Regions from separate parts of the Qiania dongpingensis genome, predicted to be linked through region 2. Evidence: riboswitches for the same ligand, from Rfam matches in the RefSeq annotation. Region 2 holds a riboswitch; each other region holds the start of a gene.
What was found. Region 2 has a riboswitch for cobalamin ahead of H9Q78_RS07545 (hypothetical protein). Riboswitches for the same ligand answer to the same signal wherever they lie in the genome.
Positions count from the first base shown of each region.

Region 1: linked by a shared signal. The riboswitch ahead of galE (UDP-glucose 4-epimerase GalE) and the one ahead of H9Q78_RS07545 (hypothetical protein) in region 2 are both predicted to bind cobalamin.
Region 3: linked by a shared signal. The riboswitch ahead of H9Q78_RS00595 (VWA domain-containing protein) and the one ahead of H9Q78_RS07545 (hypothetical protein) in region 2 are both predicted to bind cobalamin.

Region 1 is NZ_CP060634.1:511,743-521,932, forward strand. It holds gene H9Q78_RS02500 (sensor histidine kinase) at 1-679, opposite strand, end outside; gene H9Q78_RS02505 (response regulator transcription factor) at 676-1,374, opposite strand; gene H9Q78_RS02510 (phosphate ABC transporter substrate-binding protein) at 1,541-2,470, opposite strand; gene phoU (phosphate signaling complex protein PhoU) at 2,617-3,282, opposite strand; gene pstB (phosphate ABC transporter ATP-binding protein PstB) at 3,328-4,086, opposite strand; gene pstA (phosphate ABC transporter permease PstA) at 4,108-5,034, opposite strand; gene pstC (phosphate ABC transporter permease subunit PstC) at 5,015-5,959, opposite strand; gene H9Q78_RS02535 (D-alanyl-D-alanine carboxypeptidase family protein) at 6,143-7,612, opposite strand; gene galE (UDP-glucose 4-epimerase GalE) at 7,668-8,708, opposite strand; cobalamin riboswitch at 9,008-9,195, opposite strand; gene H9Q78_RS02545 (sulfatase-like hydrolase/transferase) at 9,272-10,190, opposite strand, start outside.
Region 2 is NZ_CP060634.1:1,610,247-1,620,436, reverse strand. It holds gene metK (methionine adenosyltransferase) at 1-117, shown strand, start outside; gene H9Q78_RS07555 (ROK family glucokinase) at 337-1,302, shown strand; gene H9Q78_RS07550 (ABC transporter ATP-binding protein) at 1,299-3,041, shown strand; cobalamin riboswitch at 3,087-3,281, shown strand; gene H9Q78_RS07545 (hypothetical protein) at 3,649-8,739, shown strand; gene H9Q78_RS07540 (ABC transporter substrate-binding protein) at 8,739-9,992, shown strand; gene H9Q78_RS07535 (FecCD family ABC transporter permease) at 10,024-10,190, shown strand, end outside.
Region 3 is NZ_CP060634.1:127,289-137,478, forward strand. It holds gene H9Q78_RS00575 (NUDIX hydrolase) at 1-174, shown strand, start outside; gene H9Q78_RS00580 (carboxypeptidase M32) at 297-1,820, shown strand; gene H9Q78_RS00585 (MBL fold metallo-hydrolase) at 1,896-2,624, shown strand; gene H9Q78_RS00590 (thioester domain-containing protein) at 2,860-4,995, shown strand; cobalamin riboswitch at 5,054-5,237, shown strand; gene H9Q78_RS00595 (VWA domain-containing protein) at 5,321-7,087, shown strand; gene H9Q78_RS00600 (ATP-binding protein) at 7,074-8,054, shown strand; gene H9Q78_RS00605 (radical SAM/SPASM domain-containing protein) at 8,041-9,066, shown strand; gene H9Q78_RS00610 (cobaltochelatase subunit CobN) at 9,059-10,190, shown strand, end outside.

The DNA.
Region 1 (10,190 bases), 1.1 Mb from region 2:
CCGCTGACATCTGATTCATCGCGTCTATGATGACATTCAGCTCTTCATACTGATAGTGCTTCATAAAAATCTCAGGCTCGCCTTTATCTACTTTACGCAGCTCTCCCGCAATCTCATTCAACGGTGTCGTTACAGAACGGGCAAATCGTTCTGCCAAAAAGAAAGATGCCACCAGAGCGACCACTACTCCAAAAAATACGGCCGGAATCAAAATCTTCAGATACATGAAAAGTCCCTCATAGGGCACGGCAAGCCGCAGGACATATCCGCCGTTTCCCGACAGGATTGCCGCGTACAGCATTTCCTTATGAAGGGTTTTGGAATAACGCTTCGTATATCCGCGGCCATTTTCAATGGCCTCTTTTACCTCTTTCCTGTCCAGATGATTTTCCAGCTGCTCCATATCTGTAACGCCATTGTCCGCCAGCACAGTCCCATCTATAGAAAGAATCGTGGCCCGGCTGTCCTGATTGCCGTCTATGGCGCAGATATCCGTTATCTGCTTTGCCACGTCCTCATTGTAATTTATCGCATAGTCCATCATATGCAGGGTATCTAAAAGTTTATCCTCCGTCTGTTTCAAGCTTTCACTGCTCATCACCAGACAAAAGACCGTGCTGCTGACGACCAGCGCCAGTAAGATCATCCACACAAACTTTTTAAAAATGGCTTTCTTCAATCTTCCTTCTCCTGACTGTAAAAACGGTATCCCACACCTCTGACCGTCCGGATCATCTCCGTCCCGCCTTCTCCCAACTTCTGCCGCAGACTTCGGACATGCATATCCAGAGTCCGGGATTCTCCTTCATATTCGTATCCCCAAATTTGATTCAAAATCTGTTCCCTCGTCACAACCCTCGTCTTATTCTCCGCCAGATATTTGAGGAGCTCATACTCTTTTAACGTAAGGTGCAGCATCTCCCCATTTAGAAATACCTCCCTCGTATCCGGGCATATAAGAAGGCTTCCTTCCTCTAGACGTCCTGCGGCCTGCGGCCCTTTTCCACTTTCCCGGCGCAGCTGAGAGCGCACCCTGGCGGCCAGCTCCAGGACACTGAACGGCTTTGTCATATAGTCGTCCGCTCCTCTGTCCAGACCTATGACCTTGTCAAATTCTTTATCCTTCGCTGTCAGGACGATAATGGGCACGCCTCCAATCTGAGGATCCTTCCGGATTTCTTCAATAGCCTCCAGGCCGTCCATACCTGGGAGCATCAAGTCAAAAATCGCCAAGGACGGCCTGTCTTTTACGATACTGCCAAGGGCTGGCTCTGCCGCCTCAAACGCTTCCACCCGATAGCCATAACTGACCAAAGCCGCTCTTATCAGCTCTCTGATATTTTCATCGTCTTCAATGACGTAAATTAACTCCATATGTGATTCTTTCCTCCTGATTTTCAGTCCCGCCGGCATCTTTTAATCCTGCCTGTTCGCACATTAGGGTGAACAGGAAACCTGCTCACCCTTTAGTGTAAATCATTTTCAGATTCTTGTAAACGATATCCCGTTTCTTTCCCTTATCCTTGATGAATCAACCCAATCAGTCGGGAAGAATCAGTCCCACTGACTGAATCACTTCTTTGCCTGCATCTGAGTTTATGTAGGCAAACCACGCCTGGACCAGTTCACTCTGCTCAGAAATCTCACCCTTTGTCGCCATAACGAAAGGACGGCTCAGGATATAGCTTCCTGCCTTGATATTCTCTTCCGTAGGCTCTACGCCGTCCAAAGACACGGCTTTTACAGTATCATCCACCACATCCAGAGATACGTATCCAATCGCTCCGGGAGTCGCAGCCACTCTGGCCATAACAGCGCCTGTATTGTCAAGTTCTGAAGCATACTGGCATTTGTCTTCCAGCTTTAAGATTTCCTCAAAAGCTCCTCTTGTACCGGAACCAGCCTCTCTTCCGATCACGATGATAGGCATATCACTTCCGCCCAGGTCCTTCCAGTTTGTCACTGTCCCATCATATATCTGGATAAGCTGTTCTTTTGTCAGGTCGGTTACCGCATTCTCCGGGTCGACTACCATGGCGATCCCGTCTATTGCCACGATATTCTCTATTACTCCGTTTGCCTTTTCTTCCTCTTTGAGTGCTCTGGACGAATTTCCAATATCAACAGTACCAGCCGTCACAGCTTCAACACCAGCTCCGGAACCAACGAATTCAGAATTCACCGTCACACTCTTATTTTCATCCATGAACGCCTCGCCTAAAGCGGTCACAAGCTTCTCCATGGAAGTAGAACCGCTCAGGGAGATAGAACCGCTCAGATTGGACGCTGCTACCGTTGTCTCCTTTTTCGTGGTCGTTTCTTCTTTTGAGGTCGTCTCAGCAGTCTTAGTCGTCTCGGCAGTCTTAGTCGTATCCGCCGCTTTCGTAGTCTCTTCCTTTCCACTTCCACATGCTGCCAAAGACAGCAGCATCATACCTGCCATAACAGCAGCAAAAATTTTCTTTCTCATCTTCAATACTCTCCTTTTTCTTCTTTGTCATTCCTTTTTCTTTCCTCTTGGAACAACCACAGTTTAACACCGCTTCTCCATATGGACTATCACGGTTTTCCGTATTTTCCGTAAAGTTTCTGTAAACAAGTCTGTGTTTTTGGCAATCACAAAAGCCGGATGTTCTGCACCGTTCCCGTCTCGTTGAATTCTGTCCACTCACAGATATTCACCGCATGGTCCGCAATCCTCTCCAGATATTTTGCGATCATCAGGATATCGACGCAGTCGTCCACCGGTTCCCTTTTCTCCTGAAGGAGCTTTGAAATCTCCTCTTTCACTTCATTAAACAAGTCATCTACTTCATCATCCGCGTCGATGACCTGATATGCCAGCTCTGTATTCCGTGTGGTATACGCACGTATGCCGTTTTTCATCATCAGCTTGGCCTTCGAGGCCATCTCGACGATATGCCCCACGTTTTCCATCACATTGGCATCGCTGATCCGTAAGACCAGTTCCGCGATATCCTGTGCATGATCGCCTATCCGCTCCAAATCTGTCACGATCTTCAAAGCAGAAGATACCATACGCAGATCCCGGGCTACCACAGGCTGCTGGTGTAGCATCAAGGACAGGCAGCGCGCTTCTATGGAACGCTGCATATCGTCTACGGCCCGGTCCCCCTGAACAATTTCTCTGGCCAGCTCCACATTTCTTTTTTCAAAAGAAGCAAGGGATTTTTCAATGTTGTTTTCCACCATATCGGCCATTTCTTCCAAGGCCTCATCCAATGCTTCCAATTCCAGCTGAAAGTTTACTCTCGTCGTCACATTAAACCCTCCTGTTTGTTTAAAATACCCTTTCCGTCCGGCTTATCACCCAAACCGTCCGGTGATATAATCTTCCGTTCTTTTATCCTTTGGCCTTGCAAATATCTCATCCGTCGTATTGAATTCCACCATCTCGCCTACTAAAAAGAATGCGGTGTAGTCGGAAATACGGGCCGCCTGCTGCATATTATGAGTAACGATGACTACCGTATATTCAGATTTGAGCTCCGCCATTAAATCTTCAATCTTCAGCGTGGAGATAGGATCCAGAGCCGAGGTCGGCTCATCCATCAGCAGGACCTCCGGTTCCACCGCCAGCGCCCTTGCTATGCACAGTCTCTGCTGCTGGCCGCCGGAAAGGCCCAGAGCCGACTTTTTCATCCGGTCCTTCACCTCATCAAATATGGCCGCCGATCGGAGACTCTTTTCTACGATTTCATCCAACTGTGCTTTGTGTTTGATTCCATGAATCCTGGGGCCATATGCCACATTGTCATAAATGCTCATGGGAAAGGGATTCGGCTGCTGAAATACCATGCCGATCTTCTTCCGCAGCAGAGTAGTATCCACCCCCTGACCGTATATATCCTCTCCGTCCAGGGTCACCGTGCCCTCGATGCGGACGCCGGGTATCAAGTCGTTCATACGGTTCAGTGTCTTTAAAAAAGTGGATTTCCCGCAGCCTGAAGGTCCGATGAAAGCGGTCACCGCTTTTTCTTTGATATTCATATTCACTGTTTTCAGCGCATGGTTCTCGCCATAATATAAATTTAGATCCTTTGTGATAATCTTATTTGCCAGCATATATATCCTCCTGTGATCGGCCTATTTAGACGCTTTCGTTTTTACCCTCTTCCGTTTCACCCGGCGTTCATCCAGTCTCGTCACATCGAAGCGCTTCGTCAAAAATTTGGTCAGGCAGTTGATTCCCAATACGATGATCAGCAAAACCAAAGCAATCCCGAAAGCGTCGTCGTATTTCGCGTTGGTCATTCTAAGATACATCTGGATGGTAAGGGTCCCTCCGGACTCCAGTATCTTATGAAAGGCGCCGAAAAGGGATTTGGGCAGAATATAGCCGCTTCCCGCGGTAAAAATAAGGGCTGCCGACTCTCCGACAATGCGCCCGATGGCAAGTATCACGCCAGTGATAATTCCCGGCATGGCAGACGGCAGGAGAATCGTGCGTATCATATACCACTTCGTAGCTCCGATTCCCAAAGCTCCGCTTCTGTAGTTGTCCGGCACGGTCCGCAGAGCCTCCTGAGTATTCCTCGTGATCAGGGGAAGGATGAGCAGAGTCAAGGTCAGCGCTCCGGTCAATATGGAAAATCCAAGATGAAGTGTTGTTCCAAAAAACACCATGCCGAACATACCAAAGATGATGGAAGGAATTCCGGACAACGTCTCCGTCGTAAATTCAATCATCCGGACAAGCTTTCCCGGCTTTGCATATTCATTCAGATAGATTGCGGCCCCAATGCCGAGAGGCGTCGCGATCAACAGGGTTATGACAATGATATACAGCGTATTCAGCAGATTCCCCGCAATACCGAAGGTATTGTTCTTGCTGCTCTGCACCGTGGTCAGAAATGTCCAGTTGACGGATCTCACGCCTCTCACGACCACATATCCCACGATTCCTGCCACCAGGCAGATTGCCAGTGCCGCGCACAAATAAATGAGAGCTGTGAGTATCCCGTCCGACAATCGTCTGCGCTTCGTATATAAACTAACGGCATTTGTCCGCATCCTTTGCTCCTTTCTTCATTATCCGGTTTAACACCAGATTGATGATCATGATAAAGACAAACAGCACAAGTCCGATGGTAAACAGTACTTCTTTATGTAATCCCTGGGAGTAAGCCATTTCACTGACCATTGCCGTCGTCAGGAACCGGACCGAGCTGAACGGAAGCGGGAAGTTGACTGAGTTTCCGGCCACCATACAGATTGCCATGGCTTCTCCTATGGCGCGCCCCACGCCCAGCACGATGGCTGTCACAATGCCGGATTTTGCCGACGGTAGGATGACACGAAAGATCGTCTGGATCCGTGTAGCGCCCAGGGCCAGTGAAGTCATTTTATAATCTCTCGGTACGGCGCGGATGGCAGATTCACTGATATTGATGACTGTGGGAAGAATCATAACAGCCAGAACAAGGACCGCACAGAGCAGATTTGCTCCTCCCGTCCATTGATGCGTGGAGGAACCTTTGAAAACCCACATTTCCAGCTTATACATGAGAGGGTTCAGGATCAAAAGCCCGACAAGCCCATATACCACGGAAGGAATCCCCGCAAGAAGCTCTACCGCGGGCCTGACCATCCTCGCCAGCTTCGGCGGAGCCACCTCCGCCATGAATACTGCAGTCAGAACACCGATGGGGACTCCTATGAGGACTGCCATTCCTGTCCCGATAACAGATGTCAGAATGATATACAGGATACCAAAGCTCGGTTCCGCACTTGTAGGACTCCAGACTGTCCCAAATAAAATCTCCAGGATGCCGACTTTGTGAAGTGCCGGCGTCCCTTTTGCAATCATATACACCGTGATGACGATAACAGCGGCCACTGCGAAAAAACCACAGGCAAGAAACAGGATTCCCGCAATCTTTTCCGCCGTATTCTTGGCTTTGCTGTTTCCCACAATGCTGAATGTCGATTGATCCATAACTATTCCCTCTTTTTTCTTTTCTCACTTCGCTTCTCCATAGAAAATATCATTTTTTTCTTTCAGCCAACACCACTGTACTGTATAAACTGCGTAAAGTTTCTGTAAATCGCCAAAAGCGCCTGTCTCCGACGGGCAGCCGGAAACAGGCGCTTTTTCTTTTCTTCTTTTTGATTCATGTCATTACATCAGCAAGGACTGCCACATCCAGCCCAGATAATCTCCGAAACCGGCTGCTTCCACAGACTCTGCAGCCAGGATATCCACAGTTCCCAGAGTCTTGCCGCCCAGCATATAGGTGAGACTGCCCACTATATCCCCTTCCTGGACCGGCGCCTCCAGCTTTTCCGGGATGGATATCTGACGCTCTATGGCGCTGAAATCCTCTCCGTTCGTGCTGAGATAAGAAAACTCTCCGCCGTAGCGAAGGGATACCTCCGGTACAACTCCCATCGCTACCGGAAGCTTCGGAAGCTCCTCCCGGTTTTCATCCGAATCTGTGTAAAGCTTGCAGCCCGCAAACCCATAGTTTAACAGGCTGGCCGCTTCACTGAACCGTACTTTAAAATCCGGTGCAGCCATAATGACCGCAATCAGTTCCACCCCATCCTTTTTGGCCGTAGCCGACAGGCAGTATTTCGCCAGGCTGGTGCTCCCCGTCTTTAAGCCGGTGACCGTGAATGAATTGCTCATTTTCAATAGTTTATTGGTATTAGACAAGCAAAATTCACTGGTGCCCTTGTTCGTCACATGTGTGATATTTTCCATCCAGATCGTGCTGTAATTTTCAATCTCCGGATATTTTGTGATGAGCTCCCGGCTCATGAGAGCCACATCTCTGGCAGAAGTCAAATGGGTGCCCGAATCCGTCAGACCGCAGCAGTCCTCAAAATTTGTACTCTCCATGCCGAGTGATTTCGCTCTTTCATTCATCTGGCGGACAAATTCGGACTCGCTTCCGGCTATGTACTCTGCCATGGTCACAGCCGCATCATTCCCCGACGCGATCACGATACATTTTATGAGCGTCTCCACAGTCTGAACTTCTCCTTCTTCCAGAAACACCTGAGAACCGCCCATGGATTTGGCATATGCGCTGGTGGCGACTTGATCATCCAGGGAAATCCTGCCGTCCCTTATGGCATCAAAGATCAAAATCAGCGTCATGATCTTCGTAATACTAGCGGGGCGCAGGGCCTCATCCGGATTTTTTTCATAGATCACGGTTCCTGTGGAGGCTTCTATCAAAATAGCGGCCTGAGCGGTTATTCCCAGGTCCGCCTGAACTCCGCTTCCCTGGGATGAGGTATTTTCCCCCTGGCTTTCTTCCGCTCCCTGGACGCTGCTCTCTGGCTGAGCGGCGCTCTCTCCAGTTTCCTCTGTCCCGGATGTTTCTGCCGAAGCCGGCAGTGCCTTTCCGGATGTTTCTACTGCCTCTCCCGGCACATCCTCCTGTTGACTCTGTCCTTCTTCCGGCTGTCCGGAGACTGGCTTCTCTGCTGCTCCGGAACTGCCTCCGGCTTCTACGGATTCCATTATCTCCGGAATCACAGATGGCTGTCCTTCATCGGACGCGAACACGGGCATACAAAGTGATACCATCATGCAAAGCGACAGACAAAGGGCAGCCGTCATTCGATACAATCTTTTCATAAAACCGACTCCAGGGTCTTATCATTACTTCTATTCTATTGTCTCCGGCAAGATTCTATGACAACCCTGATCCGGCCTTTTCCTCATATCCATTGGGATTGTTTTTCTGCCATCTAAAGGAATCTCTGCACATATCCTCCAGATTCTTTTCCGCATGCCAGTGAAGAATCTGTTCCGCCTTAGATGCGTCTGCATAACATTCCGCTATATCGCCTGCCCGGCGTTCCACAATGTCATAAGGGATCTTCACTCCATTGACTTTTTCAAACGCCTTCACGATATCCAGGACACTATATCCAATCCCGGTTCCCAGATTGACCGTCTCAACTCCCTTATGCCCTCCGGCATAGTCCAAAGCCGCCACATGCCCCTTCGCCAGATCGACCACATGAATATAATCCCGGACTCCTGTCCCGTCGGGCGTCGGATAATCATCTCCGAATATCCTCAGGCGCGGCAGCCTTCCCACCGCTACCTGAGAAATATACGGCATCAGGTTATTGGGAATCCCGTTGGGATTTTCCCCTATCCTTCCGCTTTCATGGGCTCCTATGGGATTGAAATACCGCAGGAGCACCACCGACAATTCCTCATCCGCTCTGGCCGCATCCCTGAGGATCTGTTCAATAAAGACCTTCGTCCACCCGTAAGGATTGGTGCAGCTCCTGCCCACCGGCATTTCTTCTGTCAAAGGTACTTTTTCCGGCGTCCCGTATACCGTGGCCGAAGAGCTGAAGACAATCTGCCTGCATCCATATTTTTTCATCAGCCTGAGCAGCGTAAGGGTGCTGTCCAGATTATTCCGGTAATATTCCAACGGCTTCTCTACGGATTCTCCCACCGCCTTAAGACCTGCAAAATGAATCACAGCTTCAATCCGGTGCTCTTTGAATATTTGTTCCATCGCTGCCTCATCCGCTGCATCCACGTTATAGACCGGGAATTCTGCGCCGGCAAGCTCTTCCGCACGCTTCACCGCCCCCGGACAGCTGTTGACAAAATTATCCGCGATCACGACCTGACGGCCGCTTTCCGCCACTTCGATGGCCGTATGAGTTCCAATATAACCGGCGCCTCCGGTCAGCAATATTTCCATTTTTCTCCTCCTGTTTTTTGGTGTCACTATAAAATTTTCTCTTTAATACAAATATAAAAAGGCGTACCAGACGGTACGCCCTTGTTCCGTTCTTGCGAATGTGCACACAGCCCTGACAACACAGTACACAGGCACACAGCCCGGCGAGTAGGATCGGCACTGCGCCAGCCCAGACTCATTCTCTGAACGAAAGATTTGTGCATTGCTGTTGCTTTGAGATTCACAAAAGTATGTCCGCTTAACCCATAAGCCGACACCATGAGGGAAATACCCTGTCGGATGTGTAGCTCTACCCGGAAGCCCATCTCACATATCAAGCAGGTTTCCTGACTTACAGTTCTCCGCTCAGCCTCTCCTTCTCGCATGATAGGGTTTGCAATGGATGACGAGGCTTCGCTCCCTGAATACAGTGACCGGATCGCTCAGGATTCTGACCTGATTCCCTTTTTCCTGTCAAAGGACAGGCACTTGATACGGCAATATTTCTTTGCACACCCTCACTATACCATATCTCGTCCATAAACGCAACTGAAAAAACCGATATTCCTCCTATCCGCTTTTGCTCAGGAACCTCCGGAACCATCCTTTTTCTCCTGCTTCAAAACGTACGGCTCCGAGACACTCAGTACGATATTGTCATCGCTCACCTGGCCGACTGTAATCTCATTGTCGCCTTCCTTGAGCTTTACATCTGCCGCATAGAGAAGATTCTGTGAAACGCAGTTGGTCTCCCATGCCTTTCCATTCACATAGATCACACTGTTCTTTGTATAGTTCCATCCAGTTACATAGAGCCCCTTATTCTGGAGCAGCACCCGGTTGATGCTGATCGGCTGTACTCCCATGTGCAGATTAGTCGCCTCATAGGGCATCTCTCCTTCAAACACATCCTGATCTCCATAAAGGATATCATATTCCAGTATCTTCATATCATTCAGATATGTTTCTTCTTCCTCCGCGGTATGTGATGTCTTCTGAAGGTATGCCTGATGGTAACGGAACATCGTCCCCTTTTTAAGACCCGCCTTATCCATCACATAGGCTCCCAGCTGATATGCCTCTACGTTCCGGCTGGTCCTCGCAAGACCCATGTTGTCCCAGATGACATATTCCGTCTGGAATAAATCCCCATTCTCCAGCTTATCTTCCGTCAGATTCAGGCTGGGCAGATGATCTCCGTACATAACGAGGATAGTTTCCTCATCCCGGCTTTCCAGATATGAGATCAGCTCTCCCACAAAGGTATCCATTTCATGAATCTGTTCCACATAATATTCCATAGCGTTAGTCTCCCCCTCTGTGGGAAGCCCCGTCACCTGCACGACAGGAGAATCCAATACCTTCTCCTGAGGATAAGAGCCATGCCCCTGTACGGAAATCGTATAGATCACATCCGCCCCGGAAGTGGAATTCAGCACCTTCGCGATCTGTTCTGTCAGAATCTCATCCTTCGCCCATCCCATATAAGTGGTATCATATCCT
Region 2 (10,190 bases):
CGTAAGCCGATCTATAAACAAACGGCGGCTTACGGTCATTTTGGGCGTGACGATCTGGATCTGTCCTGGGAACGCCTGGATAAAGTGGATGAACTGAAGCGTTACCTGCAGGGATGACCTGACATACTGCCGGGAAGAGATTCAATGGATATTTTCGCATGACCGGGCCCGGCCGATGAAATCGTGGCCCGGTCATTATTATATACTTGACTGATAAATTCTTGCAAAACTGCGATTATCGGGTAAAATAAGAAATAAGAATTTAAAACTTTCCGGGTCATGGGCTGTGCAGGAGCATGGTCCGGCAGACGTCGGAGGCACAGGACGGAGGCAATTATGGGCAATATATATGCAGGTGTAGATCTGGGAGGCACGACGGTGAAGCTGGGCCTTTTGACGGATGAAGCATCTTTGATACGGAAATGGGAGATACCCACGAGAAAAGACGACGGGGGAAAGCAGGTCATACCGGATATCGCCGCCTCTATTAAAAAGAACATGGAGGAAGAGGGAATCCGTTTTTCAGAGCTTGCCGGCGCGGGACTGGGAGTGCCGGGACCTATCCGCCAGGACGGATACCTGGAGGTCTGCGTGAATATCGGCCCAGGAATGCGGGATATGAATCCGGTGAAGGATTTGAGCGGTCTTTTGGGCGGCATTCCGGTAAAAGGGGGAAATGACGCAAATGTGGCGGCCCTGGGTGAAATGTGGCAGGGCGGCGGGAAAGGCTACAGAGATGTGGTGGCAGTGACACTGGGGACCGGCGTGGGCGGAGGAGTCATCCTGGACGGGCATATTGTGGCAGGGAGCAAAGGAATGGGCGGAGAGATCGGCCACATGGTCATGGACTGGGACTGGAAGGAAGCGGAGGTTTGCAACTGCGGGAACCGCGGCTGCCTGGAGCAGATCGCATCGGCTACCGGCATAGCCCGCCATGCCAGGATTTTTATGAGAGAAAGCGACAGGCCCTCTGTGCTCCGAGACCTGCAGCGGGTGACCGCCAGAGATGTGTTTGACGCGGCCAAGGCCGGCGACGGGCTAGCGGAGGATGTGGCGGACTACTGCATGATGTATTTGGCCAGAGCCATGGCTTACGTATCGCAGGTGGTAGATCCGGAGATCTTCGTGATCGGCGGCGGCGTATCCAGAGCGGGACAGTATCTTTTGGATTTGATAAAGGAACATTATGATCCCCTGATCAAGCTGACCCGCGGGAAAGCGAAGCTTGCTCTGGCCAGGCTGGGGAATGACGCCGGAATCTACGGGGCGGCCAAAATGGTGATTGACGAGAGAGAAAAATGAAAAAGAAAAGTTTTATGTCTTATTATAAGCCGTATCTGGGATTGTTTCTCAGCGATATGTTTTTTGCGTGTCTTGGCGCGGCGATAACTTTGGTGATTCCGCTCATTATCCGGTATATTACCGGAACCGTGATCGGATTTGAAACGGATGCAGCGGTATCCATGATTTTCAGATTGGCAGCCCTGATGCTGGTTATGGTCGCCATAGAGTTTTTCTGCAATTTTTATATAGGGTATTTTGGCCATATGATGGGAGCAAAAATGGAACGGGACATGCGCCATGAGCTGTTCGGGCATTATCAGAAGCTGTCCTTTACCTTTTATGATGACCAGAAAGTGGGACAGCTGATGTCTAGGGTGACCAATGACCTGTTTGATATCAGTGAGCTGTGCCATCACGGACCGGAAGATCTGGTGATCTCTGTTATCCGGATAATCGGCTCTTTGATAATCCTGCTGTTTATCAACGTGCCGCTGGCTCTTTCTGCCGCAGCGCTGCTTCCGTTCATGCTGTTTTATGCGGTCGTCCTGAATAAGAAGATGAAGCGGGCGTATAAAAGAAACCGAGAGAAAATCGCGGATGTCAACGCTCAGATTGAGGATAGCCTTTCCGGTATCCGCGTTGTCAAGTCCTTTGGGAATGAGGACACGGAAATGTGCAAATTTGACGAGGGCAACCAGCGGTTCCTGGAGAGTAAACGGGACAGCTACCGGTATATGGGAGTTTATAATGCCGGATTGGGGGCGTTTACCACTTTGATGACAATCGTGGTGATATCTGTCGGAGCCGTGCTGCTGGCTAAGGATAGGCTGGATGCGTCGGATTTGGTGGCATTTCTTCTGATGGCGGCTAACTTCACCGACCCGATCAAACGGCTTGTCAGCTTTACAGAACAGTTCCAGAATGGAATGTCCGGCTATGGACGGTTCCGCGAAATACTGAGCATACAGCCGGATATTGAAGATGAACCGGATGCGGCGGATATTGAAGAAGTTAAGGGAGAGATCTGCTTTGAGGATGTGAGCTTCCGCTACGCATCTTCCAAAGACGATGTCCTCCATAATCTGAATATGACGGTGAAGCCTGGAGAGTATATCGCGCTGGTCGGCTCCTCGGGTGTGGGGAAATCCACGCTCTGCAGTCTGATTCCACGCTTTTATGAGGTCAGCGGGGGAAGAGTGACTCTGGACGGAAGGGATATCCGGGATATAAAGCTTAAAAGTCTTAGAAAGAATATAGGAATCGTCCAGCAGGATGTTTATCTGTTTGCAGGGACGGTATATGAGAATATCTGTTATGGAAAACAGAATGCCGGGAGAGAAGAGGTCATAGAAGCCGCCAAAGCTGCCAATGCCCATGAATTCATCATGGAACTTCCGGACGGATATGATACAGATATCGGACAGCGGGGGGTGAAGCTGTCAGGGGGCCAGAAGCAGAGACTGTCTCTGGCAAGAGTGTTCCTCAAGAACCCGCCGGTCCTGATTTTTGACGAAGCCACTTCTGCTTTGGATAATGAAAGTGAGCGGGTTGTACAGGAAGCTCTGGAGAAACTGGCCAGAGGAAGGACCACGTTTGTGATCGCTCACAGGCTGTCGACGATTCGGAACGCTGAAAAAATACTGGTGTTGACCGATGACGGGATTTCTGAACAGGGAAATCATCAGGAATTGATGGAATTAGACGGGGTCTATGCGAAATTTTACAGGATGCAGTTCTTGGCAGGCCGGGATTCTTGACTCTTTCCACTTGTCAAAGAACAAACAATCTGTTATAATCAGGAAAATAAACATGGGATTTTCAGTGCCCTGTGCCGTCAGGCACAGGGGTAAAAGGGAACCGGGTGCAAGTCCCGGACGGTCCGGCCACTGTGAACAGGGAGCGAAACCGCAAAAAGCCATTGTACCGCAAGGTATTGAGAAGGCGCGGAAGAACAATGATCTGTAAGTCAGGAAAACTGCTGAAAATGTTGGTGAATTGCTTCCGAAGAAAGCATGATATTCATCCAGAAATGGACTTATTTTAGTGTCTGCACTTCGGAGAAGGGCGGGCTTTTTTTATTCTAGGGAGTCTGAGATGGGCTTGCTCACTCCATTTTTTCACAGAAAGGTGTGTCCTTTGAAACGTGTAGATACGTGTTCATCTTGATAATATCCGTATGATGGACCGCCGACAGGCAAAAGGCCGCCTCCCTGGGCCGGAACCGTGCGATAAGCACAAAGACAGGAGGAATGGATTGCCGGATTAGAGAGAGGAAGCGCTGGATAAAGAAGACAGAGGCGTCCGATCAAATTGGGCGGCCTGCAAAGAAAGAATAACGCAGCACGCGGAAAGGGGATTATTAAGATGAAACGAAAAAGCATGAGCCTGCTGGCTTTACTGCTGGTTTTCTCAATGCTGTTATCTCCATTGTCAAGTATCAATGCAGACGCGGCAGCGTCTGAGCTGGCGGAGGAGAGTAGCGCAGCATTATCGGAGGAGAAGAAAGAGCCGGCGGCGGAAGAGAGCAGCGCGGCTTCAGAAGAGAAAAAAGAACCGGCGGCGAAGGAAAGCAGTACGGCTCCAGAAGACAAGAAAGAGCCGGAGGCAGCAGAAAGTACGGAGGCCGGAAAGGAAAGCAAGGCGGAGAGTACCAAAACGGAGTCCTCGACGGAGACCGGCGGGACTAAGGAAGCTGCCGGGACTGCCAGTGCGGAGGAGAGCAGTGCAGCGGCAAAGGAAAGCAGCGCGGCGGAGACACAGCCCGCGGCCGAGAGCGGTGCGGAGCCCACGTCTGCGGCTGACGCCGGTGAAAAGAATATTGATACGGTCCAGACGGTTTTATTGGCAGCCGGTGGAGATGAGCAGCCGGTGAAGCCGACGGCCGCCATAAGCGGCGTGACGGTAGTAAAAAACGACGGCGGCACATATGGAATGTTTCCAATCACAAATCCAACTTGCACTGTAAAAGGAAACATGATAGAGATTTCCTTCCAGACCGGCGCTAAAAAGACATTTGACTGGCTCTATCTGGGGTATCAGTCCGACGGGAGCAAACCGGGATATTTTACCGGGGTCAAGACTGGAGAGACCTGTGAGTTTACCATCCAGGTTCCCCTGTCTTCCGGAAACAGCTGGATTCCAGTTTCTGTAGGCCGTTCCGATCAGGGAACCTGGTCGGAAAATTACCTGTGGATGAGTATTCCCAAGGTCCTGGTGATCACAAAACAGCCGGAAGCGGTCAGCAAAAAGGCCGGGGAGACGGTGACTCTTAAAGCGGAGGCTGACGGGGAAGGAGTGACATATCAGTGGCAGTACAGCTCCGATGGGAGCGGATGGACAGACTGTGCGGGAGACAGCGCACAGGCTGCTGCTTACAGCTTCATCATGGAGGCGGCATTGGCAGGACAGTACCGCTGTATGGTAAAAGACAGCGCGGGAGCCGAAGCTGTTACAGATGCGGTGAAGGTCAGTGCGGCCAGCGAGCAGGAAGGATATCTGGCCAATGACGGGATTACCGCCGTTTATGGCAGCGACGATGCTAAAAAGCCCGGACAGGCCTATACCATGTTTAAGATCGCGGCGTCAAAGGCCGTGGTCAAGGGTGACGGAATTGACGTCACGATTTGGGTGAGTCCGGCCTCCAGCGGGAAATTTTCTTATGACGCGATCTATATCGGAATGAAAGACGACGATCCCAAAGAACCGGTCGTTCTTGGAGAAACGGATACAGATAAGAATCTTCAGAAATTCCAATTTACCGTTCCATCCAGTATGATGGGCGGAGAGGTTCACTTTGTGCCGAGGAGCGCTTCCAAAGGAACGTGGAGCACCAGCAGCTCTCTGGCATTTCAGATTCCTGCGGCGGACAGCTTTAAGAAGCCCTCGGAGATCACCATTACCAGCCAGCCCGCGGGCGAAACTGTGACGGGCGCAGGAGCCGAGGTCATCCTTTCGGTGGAGGCGTCAGGCGAAGCAGGAGCAGTCCTGTCTTACCAGTGGCAGTACAGCGCGGACGGAAACGAATGGACAGATTGTACCGGCGACAGCGCCAAAACTTTTGAATACCGTTTTACTATGTCGGAAGATCTGGCGGGGCAGTACCGCTGTGTGGTCACCGACGGGAACGGCACAACGGCCATATCTTCCACAGCTGCTGTCAGAGTGCCGTCGGCCCCTGTGGTCACAGGGAGTACGGTAAAAGTCGTAAAGGACAATGGAGCCGAATTTGCCATGTTTAAGGTCGGCGAATCCACCGTAACAGCTGAGGGTGAAGAGCTGGAGATTACAATCTCCACAGCAAACACATCTTTTGACAAAATCTATTTAGGTTTTAAGGATGATGCCTCCAAGACGCCGGTGATCGCAGGAACGAAGCTTGCTTCCGGCGGCTGGACCTTTACCTTCCGTGTCCCGGCGGCCGATAAGGGCAAGGTGCTCCCGGTCTCTCTGGGATATCCGGAAGGCAGCGCCAAGGACTGGTATACGAATCAATACCTCTGGATCTACATTCCGGATGAAGGGATTGAGGAGTTTCCCACAGAGACCGATACGATCAAGGCTATTGCGGGCGGCACCGGAGCTTCTTACAATAATTTTGCAGTTGTTTCCTCCAAGGCGGTGCTGAAGGGGGATACGGTGGTCCTCACTCTGTATGTAAAAGGAAATACATGGACGAAGCTGTATCAGGGCGTTCAGTCTGATACCAATAAAACAGTGACCTGCACAGGCTCCTATGACGGAGATAACGACAGGACGGCCTTCACCTTCCAGGTCCCGGCAAAGAAGCAGGGGATGAATATTCCCATTACCCCCGGAAATGACGGCGGTTGGTTCAGCTATGCCAGGGATCTGTTCATCCATGTGCCGAATCTGGCGGGGAACGCAAATACGACGGCGGACGGCACTTATGACTTATATGGCTCTGCCTATCCGGTATCCAATTATACTAGCCTCAGCTTTGAGCGGGGGAGCAGCCTTACGATCAACGGCAGTGCAGCCACGGTGACTTTGGTCACCCAGGCGAGGGATTATGATAAGCTTTATATCGGCCTGGCCAGTGACGCGGATTCCGTGAAGGATGCAAAAGCCGTGGATGCGGTTCCCAGGACGGATATCGGCGATACCTATAAGAGCTTTACCTTTACCATTCCAACCGCCGATCTGGGAAAAGAGATCAGTTATGTGGTTCATGTGGAAAAAAGCAGCTCCTGGTCAGAAAAGTCGGGAAGTTTCTTTATAAATGGCATTTTGGATAGAACGGGTGATCTGCCGGATCCGGACCCGGAACCCGTAGATCCCACCGTTCCGTCTGACGGAACTTACAAAGTGACTGTGGATTCCAGCGCGGCCATGTTCCGGGTGGTGGACTGCGTCCTGACCGTAAAGAACGGAAAGATGAGCGCGGTGCTCACCCTGAGCGGGACCGGCTACGATTATCTGTATGTGGGGACCGCGGCTGACGCAGAAAAGGCGGATAAGTCCTCCTGGGCTCCTTTTGTGAAGGATGCCAATGGCAAGTATACCTATACGATTCCTGTGGAGGCTTTGGACAAGGGAATCGCGGTCGCGGCACATTCCATTAAGAATGACAAATGGTATGACAGGACTTTGAATTTCCGGTCCGAAGGCATGGAAGCGGTCACGCCGGCCATAGCAGACGGCGTCTATACCATCGAAGCAGATTCCAGCGCGGCCATGTTCCGGGTGGTGGAATGCGTTCTGACTGTAAAGAACGGAAAGATGAACGCGGTGCTCACCCTGAGCGGGACTGGCTACGATTATCTGTATGTGGGGACCGCGGCTGACGCAGAAAAGGCGGATAAGTCCTCCTGGGCTCCTTTTGTGAAGGATGCCAATGGCAAGTATACCTATACGATTCCTGTGGAGGCCTTGGACAAGGGAATCGCGGTCGCGGCACATTCCATCAAGAATGACAAGTGGTATGACAGGACCTTGACTTTCCGGTCAGAGACGATGAAGAAGATCGGCGATATCTCCGGCGGAGGAGATGAGCCGGTAACGCCTGTAGATCCCGATAACGGCAAAGACGACGGTAACCAGCCGGATGTGATCCCTGACAATGACGGAAAGGCCGATAATGAGTCTAAGTATGAGTCTGATACCGGCGGTTCCACCGGACGGGTGGACAGTGCGACGACTCTGGCGGACGGCGTCTATAAGCCGGATAAATTTTCCTGGTCCGGCGGTACGGGCAGAGTAAAAATAACCTGCAACAAGATCACCGTAAAGAACGGGCAGGCCTATGCGACATTGGTATTCAGCAGTGACTCTTATCAATATGTGAAAGCCAACGGAAACACTTACTATACCACTAAGAGCGGCGGCACGGCCACTGTTGTCATCCCTGTAGCACTGAACAAAAATAATAAGATTTTTGGAATGACGACGAAAATGTCGGCGACCCACGAGATTGAATATACCATTTTCATTTATCTGGCGGCGGCAGCAAATGGAGAAGCAGCCGGGGAGAACAGCAATGAGAAGCTGGATGAGACGGCTCCCCAGATTATCGGGCTGGAGTATCAGTCTGAGACAAAGCTGGATTACGCGGAATATTTCAAGATTTATCACTATGATCAGGACATTGTCCTTTTGGAAATTGATTTGACGAAGGATACGGCGAGGGACCCGGAAAAGCTGGCGGAAGAAGAGGACGGCAGTCAGGCAGAGTCTGCGGAGAGTGACGGTCAGGAAAAAACAAAAGCATCTGCCGAAACGGAGATCATCACGGAGGATGGGGAGGAACTTGTCCCCAGCGAAGGTGAGATCGCCGCAGAGCTTTACAAAGGAAATGTCGTGAAATATCTCCTTGTCCCGGAGGACACCGAGATTCCGGTCGGCCTGGAGCAGGATATGATCATCGTGAGGATGCCTGCGGACAAAGCCTATGCCGCCTCCGATGAGATTCTGGAGATGATGGAGACACTGGATATCCTCGACAATCTGGCAGCGGTGGGCTGTGAGCAGAAGGACTGTGGTATTGATTCTGTCGCGGAAAGAATGACCGTGAAGGATGGAGAAGAGGAAGCTGAGGTAATTTTCGGCGGACAGTATGACCTGCCCGATTATAAGGCTCTGATCAAAAAGGAGACCAATCTGGCTGTTCTGCCCGGTGAACTGCTTCCCAGGGAAAAAGAAGATGAAGAAACAGACGGCCAGAAAAAGGCCGCGGAGAAAAACAGCGAAGCTGTTATGAACGGAGCAGAGGCCGAAGAGCTTACGGCCAAAGAGCAGACGGAACGCTTCGAGGAGCTTACCGGGAACCTTGCCATGTTTAATATCCCGGTGATCATCGACCGGTCTGCCGATGAAGAGACTGAGCTGGCCAAATACGAGTGGATCAAAGTATACGGCGTACTTTTCAGCTGTGAGGAAAAAGCGGACCAGCTTTTTGAGGCGGCTGTGAAAAAAGCAGCGCAGCAGGAGAACAGATGATGAAGAAGAAGTTATATCAGGTTACGGCGCTGATACTGGCTGCAGTCCTCCTTTTGGGGGGCTGCGGACAGAAAGCGGAAAAGGAAACAGAAAAGCAGACGGACCCGGAGACACAGGAAACCGCTGCGGAGACGAAGACAGAGGCCGGGACGGAAAGCAGTCAGGGAGAGACACAGGTGACGACAGCGGCCAGAGAGAGCGGCGACGCGCCGGAAATTGCAGGACTTACCTATGAGTCAACCATGGAGCTCACCTATGCGGAGTGCTTTGATGTGTATTATTATGAAGGCGGCTACGGACTGATCGATGTCCATGACAGCGCCAGATATCTGGTGATCCCGGAAGACAAGCCGGTTCCGGATGGCCTGGACGAGGACATCATTGTTCTGCAGCAGCCGTTGGATCAGATTTATCTGGCGGCGACCTCAGCCATGGCCCTTTTTGCTTCCATGAATGCGCTGGATGCTATCCGTTTGAGTGGTACCCAGGCCTCTGGCTGGTACATAGACGACGCTGTGAAGGCCATGGAAAGTGGAGACGTCCTCTTTGCCGGAAAATACAGCGAACCGGATTATGAGCTTCTGGTGAATGAACAGTGCGATTTGGCCATTGAGTCGACTATGATTCTTCATTCCCCGAAGGTGCAGGAGATGATCGAAATGCTGGATATCCCGGTGTTCATCGACCGCTCCAGCTACGAGAGCCATCCGCTGGGAAGAACGGAGTGGATCAAGGCATACAGTGTTATGGTAGATAAGGAAGACGAAGCGAAAGCATTTTTTGACCAGCAGGCCAAGGTGATCAGCGATCTGAAAGATTTTAAAAACACGGAAAAGACTGTGGCGTATTTCTACGTCAGCACAGACGGTTCTGTTGTGGTAAGGAAGCCCACAGATTATATTCCGAAGATGATTGAGATCGGAGGAGGGCGCTATGCGTTTTCCAACCTTCAGGATGAGTCTGGAAAGACATCGATCCCTCTGACCATGGAGGAATTTTACGCGACTGCCGTGGATGCGGACTATCTGGTCTATAACGCGTCCATCGACGCGCCTCTGGCCGGTGTGGAGGATTTGCTGGCCAAAAGCGAGATGTTTTCGGACTTCAAAGCGGTGAAGGAGGGAAACGTCTGGACCACAGGAAAGTCGCTGTACCAGGCAACGGACATAGTCGGGGAGCTGATTCGCGATCTGAATCTTATGCTGACCGGCGGTGACGCGTCTCAGATGACGTTTTTAACAAAAGTGGAGTAGACGAGGACAGGATATGCAGCAGGACTTTCATATGGAAAATTTTAAACGGCGTTCCAGGTATATCCTGGTATTTGCCGTTCTACTGGCGGCCTTCCTGGCCATCACCGTTTTGAATATCAACACCGGGAACGTGGATATTTCTGTCCCGGAGATCCTGCGTATTCTATTTCGCGGGACAGGGGGCGCGACCGAGTACAA
Region 3 (10,190 bases), 1.5 Mb from region 2:
TATTACAGTAAACCACAACGGGAGGAATATTTCCTGGATTCCGGATATTATAAATTTTATGAAGCTTATCATCTCTTGAAATTTCAAAATGAAAAGCAGATTATGGAAAAAGCCTATCATGAGTATCTGGATCTGAAGAAAAGGAACCTCTGGAGCAGCAAAAGGAATGTTTAGACGAAAATAGAACACAATAGAGAAGAGGATGTGGGAGCATCCTCTTCATTCCTTTGTGGGAAAAGAGAGCTTCGCAGGTTTGCCCACATTAATTTTTTATGGATATTCAAAGGAGGGACTTTATGGAAGCCAAAGAAGCAGAAGAAAATAAGGGAGATGAGTTTTCAGGATTCCTAGAGAGGTGGAATGCCCTTCAGACTGCCCTCACTCTTTTTGATTGGGACAATGAGACTCTGGCGCCGCCGGAAGCGGCGGACCGGACCGCGAAGGTTGTAGGAACGTTATCCGCCGATTACCAGGAGCTTCTTGTGAGGGAAGAAACCGGAAAGCTTTTAGAGAAGGAGAAAAAAAAGGAGGGGCTTTCGGAAATTCAGAGGGCTGTGCTGAAATCTCTGGAACGGGAGCGGGAGAAGCTGTCTGTTATCCCGCCGGATGAATACCGCCGTTTTTCGGAGCTTACGGCTGTGTCTGTCAGCAAATGGAGCCAGGCAAAGAAAAGCGGTGACTTTAAAATATTTGCACCGGTTTTGTCTGAGATCGTGGATACGAGAAAACGGTTTGCGTCATATCGGAAAAAAGAGGGTGAAAACCTTTATGACATTCTTCTTTCAGACTATGAAGAAAGATTTACGATGGAAATCCTGGATGACTTTTTTGATCAGGTGAAAGCAGAAGTCGTTCCGCTTGTGAAGGCTGTTACAGAAAAAAGCAAGAAGGAGCCTGTGGAATCGGGATTCCTTTTTCAAACCTATGATATAAAAAAACAAAAGAATTGGAACAGATGGCTGGCGGCTTATCTGGGATTTGACTTTTCCAGGGGCGTGTTTGCGGAAAGTGAACACCCGTTTACGACCAGTCTTCATAAAGACGATGTGCGGATCACGACGCATTATTATGAAGATAATCTGGAGAGCGCCATTTTTTCCACGATACATGAGACGGGACACGCGATATACGAACAGGGGAACGGCGACGAAGTGACGCAGACCCCGGTCATGGGAGGAACCTGCGGTGTACATGAGTCACAGTCCAGGTTTTATGAAAACATCCTGGGAAGAAGCAAGGCGTTTTGGGAACCAATCTATGGAAGATTACAGAATCAGTTTCCGGATCAGCTAAAAGACGTATCCTTAAATCAGTTTCTGCGGGCGATAAACCGTGCAGAGCCGGGGCTTATCCGGACTGAGGCCGATGAACTTACCTATTGTCTCCATATCATCGTCCGGTATGAACTGGAGAAGAAGCTGATTGACGGAAGCCTTTCGGTGGAGCAGCTGCCGGAGGAATGGGAACGGCTCTACGAAGAATATCTGGGACTGAAGCCGAGTAACCCTACAGAAGGGGTGCTCCAGGATATCCACTGGGCCATGGGAGAATTCGGCTATTTTCCTTCTTATGCCCTGGGAAATGCCATGGCTTCCCAAATATATCATCAGATGTCAAAGGAATTGGATGTGGAAAGCCTGTTAAAGAACAGCGGCCTGGCACAGATCACCGGGTATCTGAATCAACACATCCACAGGTTTGGCGCGGCCAGAAACATGGGTGAGGTGCTGCAGGATATGACAGGCGAGCCTTTCAATCCTCATTACTATATCGCCTATTTGAAGCACAAGTATTCGGCACTTTATGGATTGGAACAGTAGATCATCGGGCATTCACACGGCCTGCGCGCGAAGCGGCGGGCCGCCGTCTCCGCCCACAGTGAAAGGAGGTTTTGTATGAAAATTACATATATCCATCACAGCAGCTTCTCCATTGAATTTCCCAACGCTGTCTTTTTGTTTGATTATTATGCGGGAGAGCTTCCGGAATTTCCCAGGGAAAAGGATATTTTTGTTTTAGCAAGCCATAAACACGACGATCATTTCCGGGTGTCGGTGCTGTCCCTGGCTGAAATCTATCCGAATATCCATTTTCTCCTGTCGAAGGATATCCGGATGAGCCGCGCCTATCTGGAAAGGATAAAGGTTCCGGCTTCGGCGTATGATAAGATTTCTTACATTGGAAAGAACGCTTCGGCGGAATTTATAGTGGGCGGCAGCGTTCTCCAGGTGGAGACACTGGCCTCCACAGACGAGGGTGTGGCCTTTCTTCTGTCCTATGAAGGAAAAAGCCTGTACCATGCGGGAGATCTGAACTGGTGGACCTGGATTGGAGAGACAGAGGCAGAATATGAAGATATGACCAGGCGGTTCCAGACTGAGATTCAGAAAATGGACGGAAGACATTTTGATGCTGCCTTTGTTCCGCTGGATCCCAGGCAGGAAGAACGATATTGGTGGGGATTTGACTATTTCATGAGGAAGACAGATACGGATGTTGTATTTCCCATGCATTTTCAAATGGATTATACGGTGATGGACCGTCTGCTGGAAGAGCCGGTCTCCGAGCCATACCGGGGTAAGATAAAGCGAATCAGAAAAGAAGGAGAGACGTTTTCCTGTTGAACTTTAGCTGGTTTCCTGTTATAATGACTTCTGCAGGGAAGGGCAGGAAGCCAGCTTATTCTTTGCACATCAGTTATTTCATGACCGGTTCTGGTCAATAGTTTCCATATCATATTAAAAAATCAATAGAGTGAATACCAAAGAGAAGCAAATTTAAATTATAAAGGAGGGGAAGGTCTGTTATTAAGTTTGCTTCCTGTCCGTCCAAAAACCATTATATGAGAGGACGGATTATATGAAAAGAAAAATAAGCAGAACTATTTTGTACCTGTTTATAGGATTGACAGCTATTTGTTCTGTGACAAAGGCAGAGGAGGTTTCTGTATCCGGGTTTTTAAAAATTCCCTTTGAAAAGATGTATCTGGTGATCAACGATACCAGCAATGTGATTCAGGCGTATCAGGACACCTCGGACGGGGCGGTGGCGTACTGTTTAAACAGTACGCTCCAGAGTCCCGACGGGAACCAGTCCTATGGAGGCGCCGGAGGCGGTGGACGGATAAGCGGAAAAGGAATAGAAGCCATACGGAATGTCATAGCCGACGGTTATCCATTGAATACCAGATATTGGCTGAGTAAGGGGATTCCCGAAGAGGCGCAGCGGCAGGCGACACAATTGGCCATATGGTCGGTGCTGGCCTCCATGCGCGAGGATGGCAGTGATTACGACTATTTTGCTTACGAAAAAGCCTCCCCCATAAATCTGGAGGGAGTGGATGCAGCCTCCATGTTCCGCACACTGGCCGGAAATGCCATCTATGGAAACCGTATAAAGAGATATCTTTCTATCAGCATTACAGGCGTTTCTGCGAGCCGGAGTGAAGAAGAGATTGTCGTCAGTTTTTCTGTTTTCGCGGAAAATATGGACGCCTGTACCATATCGGCAGAGGGCCTGGAAGAAGGGAGTGAGATCAAGCTGGACGGAGAAATCTTGTCCGAAAATTCCTGGAGTACGGAAACAGAGCTCACGGACCGAAGGACGTATTCTTTGAGCTTTCCCTGGAAAGGAAACGGTAAAAAACAACTGATTCTGAAGGCGACAGGATATGCGGGGGACGGTAACCAGGTGTCGGTGTTCGAACCGGCAGACAGTGCTTATCAAACGATGGGAAAGGTAGAAAAGATAGGAACAGCAGAAATAAAGCATGCAGAAAATGGGATCAAGCTGCCGGAGGAGCCGGGAAAAATCCAGGTCAAAAAGTATGACGGGGAAACGAATGAACCGCTGGCCGGCGTTCGTTTCGGCGTGTTTCCCTTGAATGCTCCTGCAGATTCTGACCCCATATGCGAATTTTTCACCGGAAATGATGGAATAGGTATGAGCGGCTATCTGGCCGACGGCAGCTATGAAATAAGGGAGACTGAGGTCCCGGAAGGATATATAAGGACGCAGGAGCCAAAAACTGTCATAGTGCGGGCGGGACAGATCGTGGACAGTACCTGGGAAAATCTTCCGGCAAAGGGAGCCCTGTCCTTAAAAAAACGCTCTTCAAAGGAGGGAGAGCTTTTTGGAGACGCTTCGTTGGCCGGCGCGGTCTATGAGGTCTATTTTCTTTCCGGCCAGGCAGAAAACGGCGAACGAGAGCGTATTCTGATGGGACAGATTGTCACCGATGAGAAGGGAGAAGGGGCACTCGGCGGTCTTCCACTTGGAGACTATATAGTGACAGAGGCTGCTCCGCCGAAAGGATACTGGAAGAATCCGGAGGAATATGAGGCAGCGCTTCAATATCAGGATGATACGACGCCTGTCGTAGAGGTTATGATTGAGGCAGAGGACGAAATGATCAGACGGCCGGTCATCCTAAAAAAATATGGAGATGCGGGAAAGGAGCTCCCTCTTCCTCACGCAGGTTTTTCATTTTATTTAAAGTCATCTTTGGTACGAAAGGAGGGGGAATATGATTGGGAGAAGGCAGAGCCGGTCGTGATCGGAGGCCTGGGAGAGACGATTCTCTATACAGATTCCAATGGGAAACTAGAAACGGTGCCGCTTCCTTATGGTGTATATCTGGTCCGCGAAACAGACGTTCCGGAAGGATATGAACCATGTGATGAACTGGAGGTACAGATTGAAGGGGAGTCAAAAGGGGAGCTGGTAATCACGGCAATAAATAAAAAGAGTCCGGAAGAACCAGAGGAAGAAACGACGGCTTGTGCAGAAACGACGGTTCAGGAAAAGGCGGAGACATCAGAAGTTCAAAAGGAACCGACGACTGAGGAGAAGACAGAAAGAGAGACGGTACAGACTACGGCATCTCCGGAAACAGGAGACCGCCAAAATGGAGGTATTTGGTTCTTGATATTGGGGAGTACATTTTCTATCATATTGTTGTTTGTGTGTTTATGGGCGAACAGAAGGAGGGGATAGAAAAGGCCGGGATTTATCAAATAGCAATTTTGGATAAGTCAAAAGGGTAAAAAGGTGTTATAATAAAAAAATATGACATGTTTGTAACAAACAGAATAATGAACGGGGAATCCGGTGAAAATCCGGGACAGTCACCTCTACTGTAACGCAGACGAAAAGGCGGAGACCATTGGCAGATTTGCTGAGAAGGGCCTTGGAGGAAGAAGCGAAGTCAGGATATCCGTTTCCAGATATTTCCGGGATGAGGGGATTGGTTATTTTTTAGTGACCTCTTTTGCTCCGGCAAAAGAGGTCCTTTATTGTTTTGTTGCTGGAGGATAAAAAAATGGGATACCCATTCAGTGCACTGGTAGGAAACGAAAAGGCGAAACAGGCGTTGATCTATGCGCTGATCAATCCGGCTGTGGGCGGTGTGATGCTCACGGGTGAAAAGGGGACGGGAAAATCCACCATGGTTCGCGGTCTTGCAGAATTGGACCATAACATGAAATTGTACGAAGTCCCTCTCCATACGACGAGAGACAGGCTTTATGGATGCGATGACTGGGAAAGTCTTACAAAAGACGGACGCAGAGAGCATATTCCGGGAATACTGGAACAGGCGCGGGGACATCTGTTATACATGGATGAATCCAATCTGCTGCCGGATGAGACGGCGGCCGGAATCTCTGCGGAGGCTGGAAATATGGTTTTTATTGGAACCATGAATCCGGAAGAGGGACAAGTCTCCCCTGGATTTTTGGATAAATTCGGTCTTCTAGTATACATGGAAGGAGAAAAGGAATTAAGGAAGCGGATGCAGATCATTAAACGCCGCTTGGAATACGAAGAGGACCCTCAAAAGTTCTGCGACAGATTTCGTGATAAAACACAGATTATAGCAAGGAACTTAGACAGAGCCAGAAAACGGCTGCATAGGATAGAAATCACGGAGGGCTCTAAAACATTGGCTTCCGAACTGGTGAAAGAAGCCGGGTGTGAGGGAAACCATGCGGAGCTTTTCTTGATTCAGACTGCCCGGGCCGCCGCAGCCTGGGGGAATGGGACCATGGTGACTGCGGCTCATCTTTTGGAAGCGGCACAATATGTATTCCCTCACAGAGGCCGTCACAGATTGTCGGAAGAATGGGCGGAAAAGAGTCAGGGAAATGAGGCGGAACGGGAAAAAGAACTAAAAGGCAGTAAGAAAGAGGAAGGCACGAAAACAGAGCGGGGGACGGATGAAAACCTTCTAAAAGAGGAGGATCTTCAAGCACCAAGCGAAGTCCATCCGGTCAATGATTGGATGAAATACGGCGAAAAGATACACTCTGCAAACTGTACCGGCCGGAGGATTCGGGCAGATGAAATGAAAGGTCAGGGACACGTCGTGAAAAGCAGGCCGGGAATCCCAATGAGCGCCTCAGATGTCGCGTTCGGGGACACCCTGCTTCACGCAGCATTTCATTCTACAGGAGAAAAAGGGGCGGGGGAACAAAAAATGGCGGTCAGGATAAAGTCAGAGGATATCCGGCTGAAAGTAAGAAGCGGAAAGACGGGATGTTATCTTTTATTTGCGGTGGATGCCAGCGCATCCATGGGAGCGAACGAACGGATGGCTGCCGTGAAAGGAATCGTACTTTCTCTTCTCCAGAATTCTTATGAAAAGCGTGACAAGATCGCTATGCTCATTTTTCAGGATAGGGAAGCCCGCCTTTTACTGGAGTTTACAAACAGTGTGGATCTGGCTGCCAGCCGGCTGATGGAATTGAGGACGAAGGGGAAAACGCCTCTTGCAGAGGGAATCCGTCTTTCTTACGAGATATTGAAGGGAGTCTTGGCCAAGGAAAAAACGGTGTTTCCAGTGCTCATGCTCATCACAGACGGAAGGGCGACAGCCGGTGAAAAGGCACCCTATGAAGAGGCTGTCTGCCAGGCAGAACGCTTTGCGAGCGAGGCAATCCGCAGCATAGTGATCGATACAGAGCAAGGATATGTGCGTCTGGGACTGGCAGAGCAGCTGGCAGATGCCATGAACGGATATCGGATTCCCTTGGAGAAGCTGACGGAGAGTTCGGATATCTTCCAGGATATCCTGAATGAAATACGATAGAAGAACGGCTGCGGCCGGGAAAGAGGACATTATGGTGACAGAGTATAATTATCCCTTTTCTGCCATTGTGGGACAGGAAGATATGAAAACGGCGCTTCTTCTGAACGCCATCAATCCCAAATTGGGAGGAGTCCTGATACGGGGAGAAAAAGGGACGGCGAAATCCACCGCGGTCAGGGCGCTGGCGTCTCTGATGCCGGAAATGAAGGTGGTGAATCTGCCGGTAGGCGTCACAGAGGATAGAGTAGTAGGCACGCTTAGTCTGGAAAGCGCCATACAAGAAGGAAAACGGAGATTTGAGCCGGGGCTTTTGGCAGAAGCGGATCAGAACCTTTTGTACATAGATGAGATCAATCTTCTGGACGATCATATTGTGGATCTGCTCCTGGATGTGGCGGCGATGGGAGTCAACCGGGTAGAAAGGGAAGGAATCTCCTACAGTCATCCCTCCCGGTTTGTCCTCGTTGGGACTATGAATCCGGAAGAGGGACAGCTCCGTCCTCAGCTTTTGGACAGGTTTGGCCTGGTAACGGACGTGAAAGGCGAACAAGAGACGGCAGATAGGGTAGAGGTGATATCCAGAAGACTGGATTTTGAGGAAGATCCGGAACCGTTTCTTGAGAAATACCGGAAAGAGGAGGAAAAACTCACAGCGCGGATTTTAAAGGCAAAGAAACTCTTTCACATGGTTTCTTATTCGAAGGATATTCTGATGCTGGCCGCCCAGATTGGGATTTCCCTGCATGTGGACGGACACAGAGCGGATATCTGTATGGTGAATACCGCCAGGACACTGGCCGCATGGGAAGGACGGACGGAAGTGATCCGAGAAGACATCCGAAGGGCCGCTTCTTATGTACTGCCGCATCGGATGCACAAACGTCCTTTTTCCGATGAGGTTCTGGACTGGGAAGAGCTTGACCGGCTGTGTTCCGGAGAAGACGGCGGCCGTCATGAAAAAGAATAAAATGCTTCTGGTCCTGTGGGTGACGGGCAGATGCAATCTTCAATGTATGTATTGCTATGCCAGTGCGGGAAGTGAACTGAGCCAATGCCAGGACATGCCGGTGAAAACCGCGATGGCTGCCATAACAAGATTTGCAGACGCGCCGCTTATTATCCAGTTTACCGGCGGAGAACCGCTCCTTGGATGGGAGACGATCTGTGAGGTGGTGCGGAATGTGGAGAAGCAGGGGATAGACGCGGAATTCCGTCTTCAGACGAACGGCACTCTTTTGGAGAGAAAACATGCCGAGTTTATCAAAGAACATGCCATATCAATTGGGATCAGTCTGGATGGAGTGCCAGAGGTCAATGAGCTTCTGAGAGGAAAAACGGCGGACGCTGTCCGTGGTGTCCGGCTGCTCGCAGAATATGGGATCAGGGTAAATATAAATGCGGTAGTAACAGCCATGAATGTAAGAGAGCTTCCCAGACTGGTGGATTTTTGCTGGTATTTGGGATCGGTAAACGGGATTGGCCTGGATCTTTTTCGGTCTGCCGGAAGGGGACGGCCGGTTTTTGACAAACTTCGTATTACTCCCTCTCAGATTGAAGAGGTTCTTCCGGCCATGCAGAACAGATGCGATCAATTGAGAACTTTATCCGGAAGGAGCATAGCGCTTAGGGAAGTGGAAGAGGCCCGGAGGAGAATGACCTTCGGAAAGAAGCTGCCGTACTGTTATGCCGGCTGCGGAAGAGCAGCCGCTCTGCTTCCGGATGGCAGCTGCTATCCCTGCGGCTCTCTGGCGGGAGAAAAAGATTATTTTATGGGAAATATCCTGGAACAAGTTTCTCTGAAAAAGCTGGACGGGGAGGCAAAGCTGGGGAAGCTCCGGAAAAAGGAATGTTTTTTATGCCGGTATGAAAAGTTTTGCCCGGAGGGATGCCCTTCTCGTATGATTTTGAATGGGGAGCCGGAAGTGGACTGCACCCTCAGAAAGACAGCGTTTCAGATTGTGGAGAACTCAGATGTTTAAACTGGTATTGATTCATCAAAGTGATGAGAGGGCTTATCATTTCCTGAAAGCCGAAAGGGAGCTGACTCCGCCTCTTAAGGGGAAAATAGAATTTCACTCTTTTGATGCCTGGAAGGCAGGGAAAGCGGATAAAAAACAGCTCATGAATGCGGTGGAGGAAGCCGATTTCCTGGTCCTGCTTTTACATGGAGGGCTCGCATGGTTTCCCGAATTTTCGGAATTAGAAGAAAAGGTCTGTCATAAAAAGCCGTTCTTCTTTCATTCGGAGATGGAAGAGGAGGTCTGCCAGCTGCAGGAGAAAAGCGGCCTGCTTCCGGAAGAGTATCAAAAAATCGCAGAGTATTATGAACTGGGAGGAACCGGAAACTTTCAGAACCTGATCGCTTATCTGCTTCGGGAATTCGGTAATGCTGAGGTTTCTTTTGAGGAACCTGTTCCAGCGTATCGGGAAGGGATATGGAAGGTTCCTGAGTGTGAAGAACAAAGCGTCCTGCAGGAGGCGGATGCGTTTGAGGGGCCTGTGATCGGGATTCTGGTGCACTATCTGAACGCGCTGAATGACGACACGGCCCATGTGGCCATGTTATCGGAGGAGATCAGGAAACGCGGCGGTTTTCCTCTGCCTGTAGTAAGCACGATGCAGCCTACGGAAAGGACAGAGGGGCTTTCCGGGATGATCAGACGGTACCTGAAAAGAGATGACGGAAGCGCAAGAATACAGGGACTCATCGTCACCACAGGTTTTTCCATGACCATGCTCGCCTCTCCCGGAAAAGGCAGAGAGGATGCCGGTGAAAGTGTGTTCACTGGCTTGGGAGTCCCGGTATTTCAGGCGATGACCACTTATTTTTCCTATGAAAAGTGGGAAGGGTCCACACAAGGTATGGATGCTATGACGATGTGTTCCAATATTTATGAGCCGGAATTGGACGGGCAGATCATCACCTCTGTGATTGGGTGTACGGAAGTCCGGGAAACGGAATACGGGAAAATGAATCGTATCGTGCCGGTACCGGACCGGATAGAGAAGCTGGCGGGATCAGTGGTAAACTGGGGGCTTTTAAGCCTTATGAAATCATCCGAAAAAAGAGTAGCAGTCCTTTTGCATAACATGCCGCCGAGAA